DNA from 2 places in the Ensifer sp. VA4 genome. Region 1 is predicted to be linked to the other one. Evidence: predicted binding sites of a transcription regulator. Region 1 holds the regulator's gene; the other holds the start of a gene.
The links. The regulator PhoB, encoded in region 1, activates phosphate uptake and scavenging genes when phosphate is short. The targets are predictions, from matches to a motif close to TGTCATNNANCTGTCAT.
Positions count from the first base shown of each region.

Region 2: a site for PhoB is predicted at 2,452-2,468, ahead of AC0C6X_RS07725 (NAD-glutamate dehydrogenase). Genes of this name have one in related genera too.

Region 1 covers NZ_JBVQPO010000001.1:627,775-632,147, reverse strand. The annotation lists partial or broken gene AC0C6X_RS02960 (PstA family ABC transporter permease) at 1-303, shown strand, start outside; gene pstB (phosphate ABC transporter ATP-binding protein PstB) at 317-1,132, shown strand; gene phoU (phosphate signaling complex protein PhoU) at 1,183-1,896, shown strand; gene phoB (phosphate regulon transcriptional regulator PhoB) at 2,097-2,780, shown strand; gene AC0C6X_RS02940 (GcrA family cell cycle regulator) at 2,846-3,367, opposite strand; gene AC0C6X_RS02935 (aspartate aminotransferase family protein) at 3,789-4,373, shown strand, end outside.
Region 2 covers NZ_JBVQPO010000004.1:110,121-114,493, forward strand. The annotation lists gene AC0C6X_RS07725 (NAD-glutamate dehydrogenase) at 1-2,226, opposite strand, end outside; gene pdxY (pyridoxal kinase PdxY) at 2,511-3,392, shown strand; gene AC0C6X_RS07735 (carbonic anhydrase) at 3,522-4,175, shown strand; gene AC0C6X_RS07740 (lytic murein transglycosylase) at 4,244-4,373, opposite strand, start outside.

The DNA of each region.
Region 1 (4,373 bases):
CATCACGTTCTGCCGCTGGCGATGCCGGGCATTTTGACCGGTACGATCATCGGCCTTGCCCACGCGCTTGGCGAAACCGCGCCGCTCCTGTTGATCGGCATGGTCGCCTTCGTCGTCGACTATCCCGGTTCGCCGATGGAGCCGTCGACGGCGCTGCCGGTGCAGATCTACATGTGGGCCAACGAGGCGGAACGCGCCTTCGTCGAGCGCACCTCCGGCGCGATCATCATTCTTCTCATCTTCCTCGTCGTCATGAACCTGGGCGCCATTCTGTTGCGACGTCGCTTTGAGCGCCGTTGGTAGTGAGGTAATTACTATGAACATCATGTCAGAAGCAGCAGTCGAGAAGGCCTTGGATCAGAAAATGAACACTGTGCCCTACAAGATGATCGGTAAGGATGTGTCGGTCTACTACGGCGAGAAGCGGGCGCTTTTCGACGTCAACCTCAACATCCGCGAGAACACGGTAACGGCTCTGATCGGCCCGTCCGGTTGCGGCAAGTCGACCTTCCTGCGCACGCTGAACCGCATGAACGACACCATCGAGAACTGCCGCGTCACCGGCAAGATCACCCTCGATGAGGACGACATCTACGATCCGACCATCGATGTGGTCGAGCTGCGCGCCCGCGTCGGCATGGTCTTCCAGAAGCCGAACCCGTTCCCGAAGTCGATCTACGACAACGTCGCCTACGGTCCGCGCATCCATGGGCTTGCCCGCACCAAGGCGGATTTCGACGAGATCGTCGAAACCAGCCTGCAGAAGGCCGGCCTATTCAACGAAGTGAAGGATCGCCTGCACGAACCGGGCACCGGTCTTTCCGGTGGCCAGCAGCAGCGGCTTTGCATCGCACGCGCCGTTGCCGTCAGCCCGGAAGTCATCCTGATGGACGAGCCCTGTTCGGCACTTGATCCGATCGCGACGGCCAAGGTCGAGGAGCTCATCCACGAACTGCGCACGAACTTCACGATCGTCATCGTGACCCACTCGATGCAGCAGGCCGCCCGCGTTTCGCAGCGCACCGCCATGTTCCACCTCGGCAATCTCGTCGAGGAGAACGACACCGACAAGATGTTCACCAACCCGGATGACCAGCGCACCCAGGATTACATCATGGGCCGCTTCGGCTGAGGCCAATGACGGCTGCAACAGTAACTGGAAAGCGCCCGCAAGGATCGACGATCATGTCCATGCATATCATGTCCGCCTATGACGAAGAACTGAAATACCTGACGCGCCGCATCTCGGAAATGGGCGGTCTCGCCGAGCAGATGGTCGCTGAATCCGTTCGCGCCCTGGTCAATTCCGACCTGGCTCTGGCGCAGAAGGTGATCTCGGACGACACCATTCTCGACGATGCCGAGCGCCAGATCGGCGAAAAGGCGATCGTCACGATCGCCAAGCGCCAGCCGGTCGCCGCCGACCTTCGCGAGATCATGGGCTCGATCCGCATCGCCGCCGACCTCGAGCGTGTCGGCGATCTCGGCAAGAATACCGCCAAGCGCGTGATCGCGGTCGCCGGTTCCGGCATTCCGCGCAAGCTCGCCCGCGGTCTCGAGCACCTCGCCGAGCTCGCCCTGGTGCAGCTCAAGGAAGTGCTCGACGTTTATGCCTCGCGTTCGCCGGAAAAGGCCAACAGCATTCGCGAGCGGGACGAGGAGATCGATGCGATCTATACCTCGCTGTTCCGCGAGCTGCTGACCTACATGATGGAAGATCCGCGCAACATCACGCCCTGCACGCATCTTCTGTTCTGCGCCAAGAACATCGAGCGCATCGGCGACCACGCGACCAACATCGCCGAGACGATCTATTACATGGCGACGGGTGCCCAGCCGGAAGGCGAGCGCCCGAAGGATGACAATACGTCGACGTTGGGCTCGGTCAACGACTGAGCGTTAGACGCGCCGTTCGCAATGCATGCCCCGTGAATATCATCTGGTCGCGGCTCCGGTCGCGGCCCCGAATGCCTGTATCTGAAGCATGCGGCTTTCGCACCGCCTTTGAAAATGGCGGAACTGCTCCAGTTTAGAGTGTCTGAGCACCGGTCCGGCCATTGAGCCGCACGGCGCTCGCGGTAAGGAGACGTTACCTGATGTTGCCAAAAATCGCCGTGGTCGAAGACGAAGAGGCGCTGAGCGTCCTGTTGCGTTACAATCTGGAAGCGGAAGGCTTCGACGTCGATACGATCCTCAGGGGGGACGAGGCGGAGATCCGGCTCCAGGAACGCCTGCCCGACCTTCTGATCCTCGACTGGATGCTGCCCGGCGTCTCCGGCATCGAGCTTTGCCGTCGGCTGCGCCAGCGGCCGGAGACGGAGCGGCTGCCGATCATCATGCTGACGGCGCGGGGCGAGGAAAGCGAGCGCGTCCGTGGTCTCGCGACCGGTGCCGACGACTATGTGGTCAAGCCCTTCTCGACGCCGGAGCTGATGGCTCGCGTCAAGGCGATGCTTCGCCGGGCGAAACCCGAAGTGCTCTCGACGCTGCTGCGCTGCGGCGACATCGAGCTCGACCGGGAAACCCATCGCGTCCATCGCCGCAGCCGCGAAGTTCGCCTGGGGCCGACGGAGTTCCGCCTGCTCGAGTTCCTGATGTCCTCTCCGGGCCGGGTCTTCTCACGCTCGCAATTGCTGGACGGCGTCTGGGGCCATGACATCTACGTCGACGAGCGGACCGTCGACGTGCATGTCGGCCGCCTGCGCAAGGCGTTGAATTTCTCGACCATGCCGGACGTCATCCGCACGGTCCGCGGCGCCGGCTACTCGCTCGAAAGCTGAGCGGGGCGAACAACAGGCAATAAAAAAGGGGCCGCTCAGCCCCTTTTTTGTTCCTGTGCGCAGCCTCAGCGCATCCGCCGACGCTCGGCCGACGGCTGGTAGGCAAGCCGTGCATGGAAGTTGCAATAGGGCGAGGACTCCGGCGAGTCATTGCCGCAGAAGTGGAATTCTTCCTTCAGCGGATCGCCGATCGGCCACTTGCAGGTGCGTTCGGTGAGCTGGGTCAGCTCGAGGCGGCGCGACATCGGCACGACCACATCGGTGCTGATGCTGAAGTCCTGCTCGGCCACGAGATCCACCTCGATCTCTTCCTTGAGGACGGTGGCGCCGGACGGACGGGCAACGGTGCGGGTCGAAACACGCGAGGCGTAGTTCGGGGCGCGCGGGGCCGAGGTCGGCCGCTTCGGGCGGGCCGCCGCAGTGGTGCTGCCGCCAGCCTTGGCGCGTCCGGGAAGGCTCAGGCGATGAACCTTGCCGATGACGGCGTTACGGCTGACGCCGCCGAGCTGCGCCGCGATCTGGCTTGCGCTCAGGCCCTCGGACCAAAGCTTCTTCAGTTTCTCCACCCGCTCGTCAGTCCAGTTCATCTCTGCACTCTCCGTTCTCAGCGTTGGGGATGGCAGAATCCCTCACCGCACCCCGGCTGAACCCCGAGGTTGCAAACGCGATAACTCTTTTGGTGACTAGGTCCGCCGCATGCGTCTAGTAATTGAATGTTAACGTACTGACCGCCGGACTCCGTGGCAAGAGTCCGGGGAATCGCGCCGAATCGAATTCGTAGTTTTCCCCAACTTGCTCGATCAGCGTTGCATTTTTGCAAGCCCTTCCGGACGATTTTTTCGTCGCAGGGAAACGGGTCTCGCCATCGCGCTGCAAGGCTTGGTTTTGTTGACATTGCGGTGCGAAATGGGAATAGTGCCTGCGCCGCCGAAAGGCGGCATTTTTGATTTTTATCGGGCCGCATGAAGCTGCGGGATCGATGCCGATTGGAGTGAAGGAGAGCCTCGCATGACTGCAACCACGCCGCTTTACGATACCTACATGCGCGCGCCGTTGCGTTTCGAGCGAGGAGAGGGCGTCTGGTTGATCGCCGAAGACGGCTCGCGCTACCTCGATTTCGCCGCCGGCGTTGCCGTGAACTCGCTCGGCCACGCGCATCCGCATCTCGTCGAGGCGCTGAAGGCGCAGGCCGAGAAGGTCTGGCACCTTTCCAACCTTTACGAGGTTCCGGGGCAGGAAAGCCTTGGGCGCCGCCTGGCCGCCGTCACTTTCGCCGATCGGGTTTTCTTCACCAATTCCGGTGCGGAAGCGCTGGAATGCGCGATCAAGACGGCGCGGCGCTACCACTTCGCCAACGGCCAGCCGGAGAAGTTTCACATCATCACCTTCGAGGGTGCCTTCCACGGCCGCACGATCGCGACGATCGCCGCCGGTGGCCAGCAGAAGTACATTGAAGGCTTCGGACCAAAGGCCCCTGGCTTCTACCAGGTTCCGTTCGGCGACATCGCGGCCGTCAAGAATGCGATCACAGAAGAGACCGCCGCGATCCTGATCGAGCCGATCCAGGGCGAGGGCGGCATTCGTCCGGCGACG
Region 2 (4,373 bases), on a different contig from region 1:
CGTCGCTTCGATCGCGTTGACGTAGCGGCGCAGGATGCGGTCTTCGTCGAGGCTCGGAACGGCTGACAGCGCGTCTTCGATCGCGGAAAGCAGGGCGCTGCACTTCTTGGCACGCGGCTTTTCCTCGAGCTTCGGATCCATGCGGGTCACGAACAGCTTGAAGATCTCGGCGGCGATCGCCGGATACTTGTTCAGCGTGTCGGCGATATAGCCCTGCGAATAGGTGATGCCGGCCTGGCGCAGATAGCGGGCATAGGCGCGCAGCACCGTGACTTCGCGGGCATTGAGGCCCGCAAGCAGGATCAGCCGGTTGAAGTTGTCGTCCTCGATCGTGCCTTTCCAGGCGGCGAGGAACGCCTCCTCCAGGGCCGGGCCCGTCTTGTCGAGGTTCAGCGTGTGCCCGTCGCGGTGGATCAGCTCCATGTCGTGCAGCACGACCTTGCGCTCGTCTTCGCCATGGACCTTGACGCCGATATCGTAGGTCTGCTCGCTGATCACCCGGAAGCCGAGGTTTTCGAGCAGCGGCACGCGGCGCGACAACGATACGGGCTCGCCGGCATGGAAGATCTTCAGCTCTGCCGTATCGGCGCGCGTGACGGCGCGCGGGTAGTGATAGAAGGAGATCCGGATCGGGTCTTCCATCTTGCAGGCGGCGATATCCGCGAGGTCGGCATAGGCTTCCGCCGGGGTGAAGAATGACTGATAGGCTTCGTCGACATTGAGTTCGATGCCGTCCTTGCGGGCGAGCAGATCGAACCGGTCGATCCAGCGCGTCACGATTTCGCGGACAGCTTCCTCGAGCTTGGCCTGCGGAATGCGTGGGGTCTTGCCGGCGGAACGGCCGATGATGAAGTGGACGCGGGCCAGGCCGCCTTCCGGGAAGGCCGGGTAGTAAGCCGAGACGCGGCCGTCATAGACCGTCTTCAGGTAGTCGCCGATCTTCTCGCGAACGTCCGAATCATACTGTTCGCGCGGCACGAAGACGATGACCGAGACGAAACGGTCGAAATGGTCGATGCGCGGCAGCACGCGGATGCGCGGCCGGTCGCCGAGCTCGTTGATCTGCTCGCAGAAGGCGGCAAGCAGGCCGACATCGATCTGGAACAGGTCGTCACGCGGATAGGACTCCAGCGTGTTTGCCAGCATCTTGCCGGAATGGCTCTGCGGGTCGTAGCCGAAGTGATCGACGATCTTCTCGATCTTGTGGCGCAGCAGCGGGATCTCGGATGCCTGGCGGGTGTAGGCCGTGGAGGTGAACAGGCCGACGATGCGCAATTCCCCGGTGACATTGCCGTCGGCATCGAAACGCTTGACGCCGACATAGTCCATATAGGCGCGGCGATGCACGACCGACTTGACGTTGGCCTTGGTGACAATCAGGAAATCCGGGCCATCAAGGAAGGCGAGGATTTCCGGCGTGGTCAGCACCGCGTCCTTGCCCTGGCGCAGGACGCGTACGTCCGGGTTGGAAAGAATGCCGAGGCCCCTGCCCTTGCCGCGTTCGACGGCTGCCTTCTCGCCCTTGCCCGAATAGGTGTACTCGCGCATGCCGAGGAAGGTGAAGTTGTTGTCGCGCAGCCAGCGAAGGAAGGCGAGCGCCTCGTCACGGTCGCTCTTCTTGCGCGACGCGTTGTAGGCCTCGAGTTCCTGCATGGCCTGGTCGAGCAGCGCCGTCATCGCCGGCCAGTCGTGCACGGTCTGATGCACCTGCTCCAGCACGTCGCGAATGCGGTTGCTGAGGTGTTCGGCCTCGACGGGTGCCAGCTTGGTCAGATGGATCTGGATGTGGCTGACGCGGTGTGCCGGATCGCTTGCCTCGTCCGGATCGAAGAGCTTCGCCGGCTCGCCCGGTTCCTGAACCAGGATGGGATGGATCGCGAGGTGAATGTCGCGGTGGGTGCTGGTGATCTCCCCCATGATCGAATCATAGAGGAACGGCATGTTGCGTTCGGTGATCGCGATGATCGAAACCTCGGTGCCGCCAGGTGCGACGCCGGCGACGCTCTCCACCGAAACCTGTGGCTTGCCGCCATCCCAGCGGGCGAGCTCACGGTGCGCATGGGCTGCAGTCAGCGCCAGCATGTCCGCCGAATAGAGATCGAGGTCGTCGTTGCTGGCCCCACCGAAGAGGATTTCCGGCGCCAGCCCGTCGACGCCCAGTTTGATGGCGGCCGCCTTTGCTGCGTCGATGTGTCTGTCCCGCTTCGGATTGTATTTCACGCCCATGAAGTCTCTCCCACTCATGATAGGCCAAACCCTATCAGAACCATGGCTAATGGCGACCGCTTTTTACGCCGATTTCGGCAAAATCGAGCCCAAAATCGGAGAATTTCACGTGAAAACAGCTTAAATCCATTTAAATCGAAGGCAATTTCGCGAAAATTGCTCGAAAATCGATGAAAAAGCACGAAAACGCCAGCGGCTTCTGCGGGACCTATCTGCCATCGGCTGTTGACAGGGCGGTGACAGTCGGGTGATCAGAGTTCTAGACTGAAGGATTGGACTCGTCGATGCCCGAAATGCCCTCCCTGCCCGGCGCCGTCATCGTCATCTCGAGCCATGTCGTACGTGGCAAGGTCGGCAACCGGGCCGCAGTCTTCGCGCTGGAGACGCTGGGGCATCCGGTCTGGGCTCTGCCGACGGTCATTCTTCCCTGGCATCCCGGGCACGGGCGCTCGACGCGCGTCACCATTGCGGATGCGGATTTCCAGTCGGTGATCGACAATCTCATTGCCGCGCCCTGGGTGGGCGAGGTGCGCGCCGTGCTTTCGGGCTATCTCGGCTCGGCCGGCCAGGCCGAGGGTGTCGCGCGACTGGTGGCAGCTCTCAGAGAGCGCAATCCCAAACTCATCTATGCCTGCGATCCCGTCATCGGCGATGCCGGCGGGCTCTATGTTCCGGAGGCGACCGCGGCGGCCATTCGCGACCGGCTGCTGCCGCTTGCCAATCTGGCGACACCGAACCGCTTCGAGCTTGCCTGGCTCTCCGGCGCCACGCTGGAAACGAATACGGCGATCCTCGATGCCGCTCTCGGCCTCGGCCCGGCCCGCGTGCTGGTGACCTCGGCAGTGCCGATGATGAGCGGCGGTACGGGCAACCTGTTCCTTTCGGGCAATCATGCGCTGCTTGCCGAGCATCGGCTCGTCGAGAACCCGCCGAATGGCACAGGCGACTTGCTGACTGCCGTGTTCCTGGCGCGACTTCTCGAAGGACTTTCAGAAGAGCGCGCACTGCAGATGGCGACTGCGAGCGTGTTCGAGATCATCGCGCGCAGCGTCAAGCGCGGTGCCGATGAACTGACGATCGAGCAGGACGCCTCGAGCCTTTCGACGCCGATGGCGATGGTGCAGATGCGCCGACTGGTACATCCGAATCAGATACGGCGAAAATAGAAGAAGCTGTTCATCGACGATGCCTGGAAGACATCGTGGATTGAACTTTAGATCATGATGATTTTCATGACTTGGAGCGTGATGCGGGCGAAGGCCCGCGTCTGGCTCGAAGCAGCAGCGGAGAAACCGATGGACAAGCAGCAGCAGCGTTTTCCGGATCACCTTCTGAACGGCTACCGCAACTTCATGAATGGCCGCTTCAACGAGCAGCAGAAACGCTACAAGGTGCTCGCGGAAACCGGCCAGAAGCCGAAGACGATGGTCGTTGCCTGTTGCGATTCGCGTGCGGCGCCGGAAACGATCTTCGACAGCGGCCCGGGTGAACTCTTCGTCGTGCGCAACGTCGCCAATCTCATGCCGCCCTATGAGCCCGACGGTCACTATCACTCGACGTCGGCCGCCCTGGAGTTCGCTGTGCAGTCGCTGCGCGTCAGCGATATCGTCGTGATGGGGCATGGCCGCTGCGGCGGCATCAAGGCGGCCCTCGATCCGGATGCCGAGCCCTTGTCGCCCGGTGATTTCATCGGTCGCTGGATGCACCTCCTGAAGCCGGCAGCCGAGCAGATCCAGAGCAACGACATCATGACCCAGGCGGAGCGCCAGCGTGCGCTCGAGCGGGTCTCGATCCGCAACTCGCTTGCCAACCTGCGCACTTTCCCCTGCGTTCAGATCCTCGAGGCCAAGGGCAAGCTTCACCTGCATGGCGCCTGGTTCGACATCTCGACCGGCGAGCTCTGGGTGATGGACCCGGCGACCGGCGACTTCTCCCGCCCGGGCATGTAGCCAGCAAAAAGCCCGGTCCATCGAACCGGGCTTGAGACTATCTCAGAAAAGGTCGGACATCCCAAAGATCAGAGGCCGTCGATCTCCGCGCCGATGATGGCGATTGCCTGCTGGTAGACGCTTGCCGCGTTCCAGCCTTGGATCGCACCGAAGTTCGCCTGGCCGGGCTGATAGCCTGCACCCGGCTGCCAGCCGTGG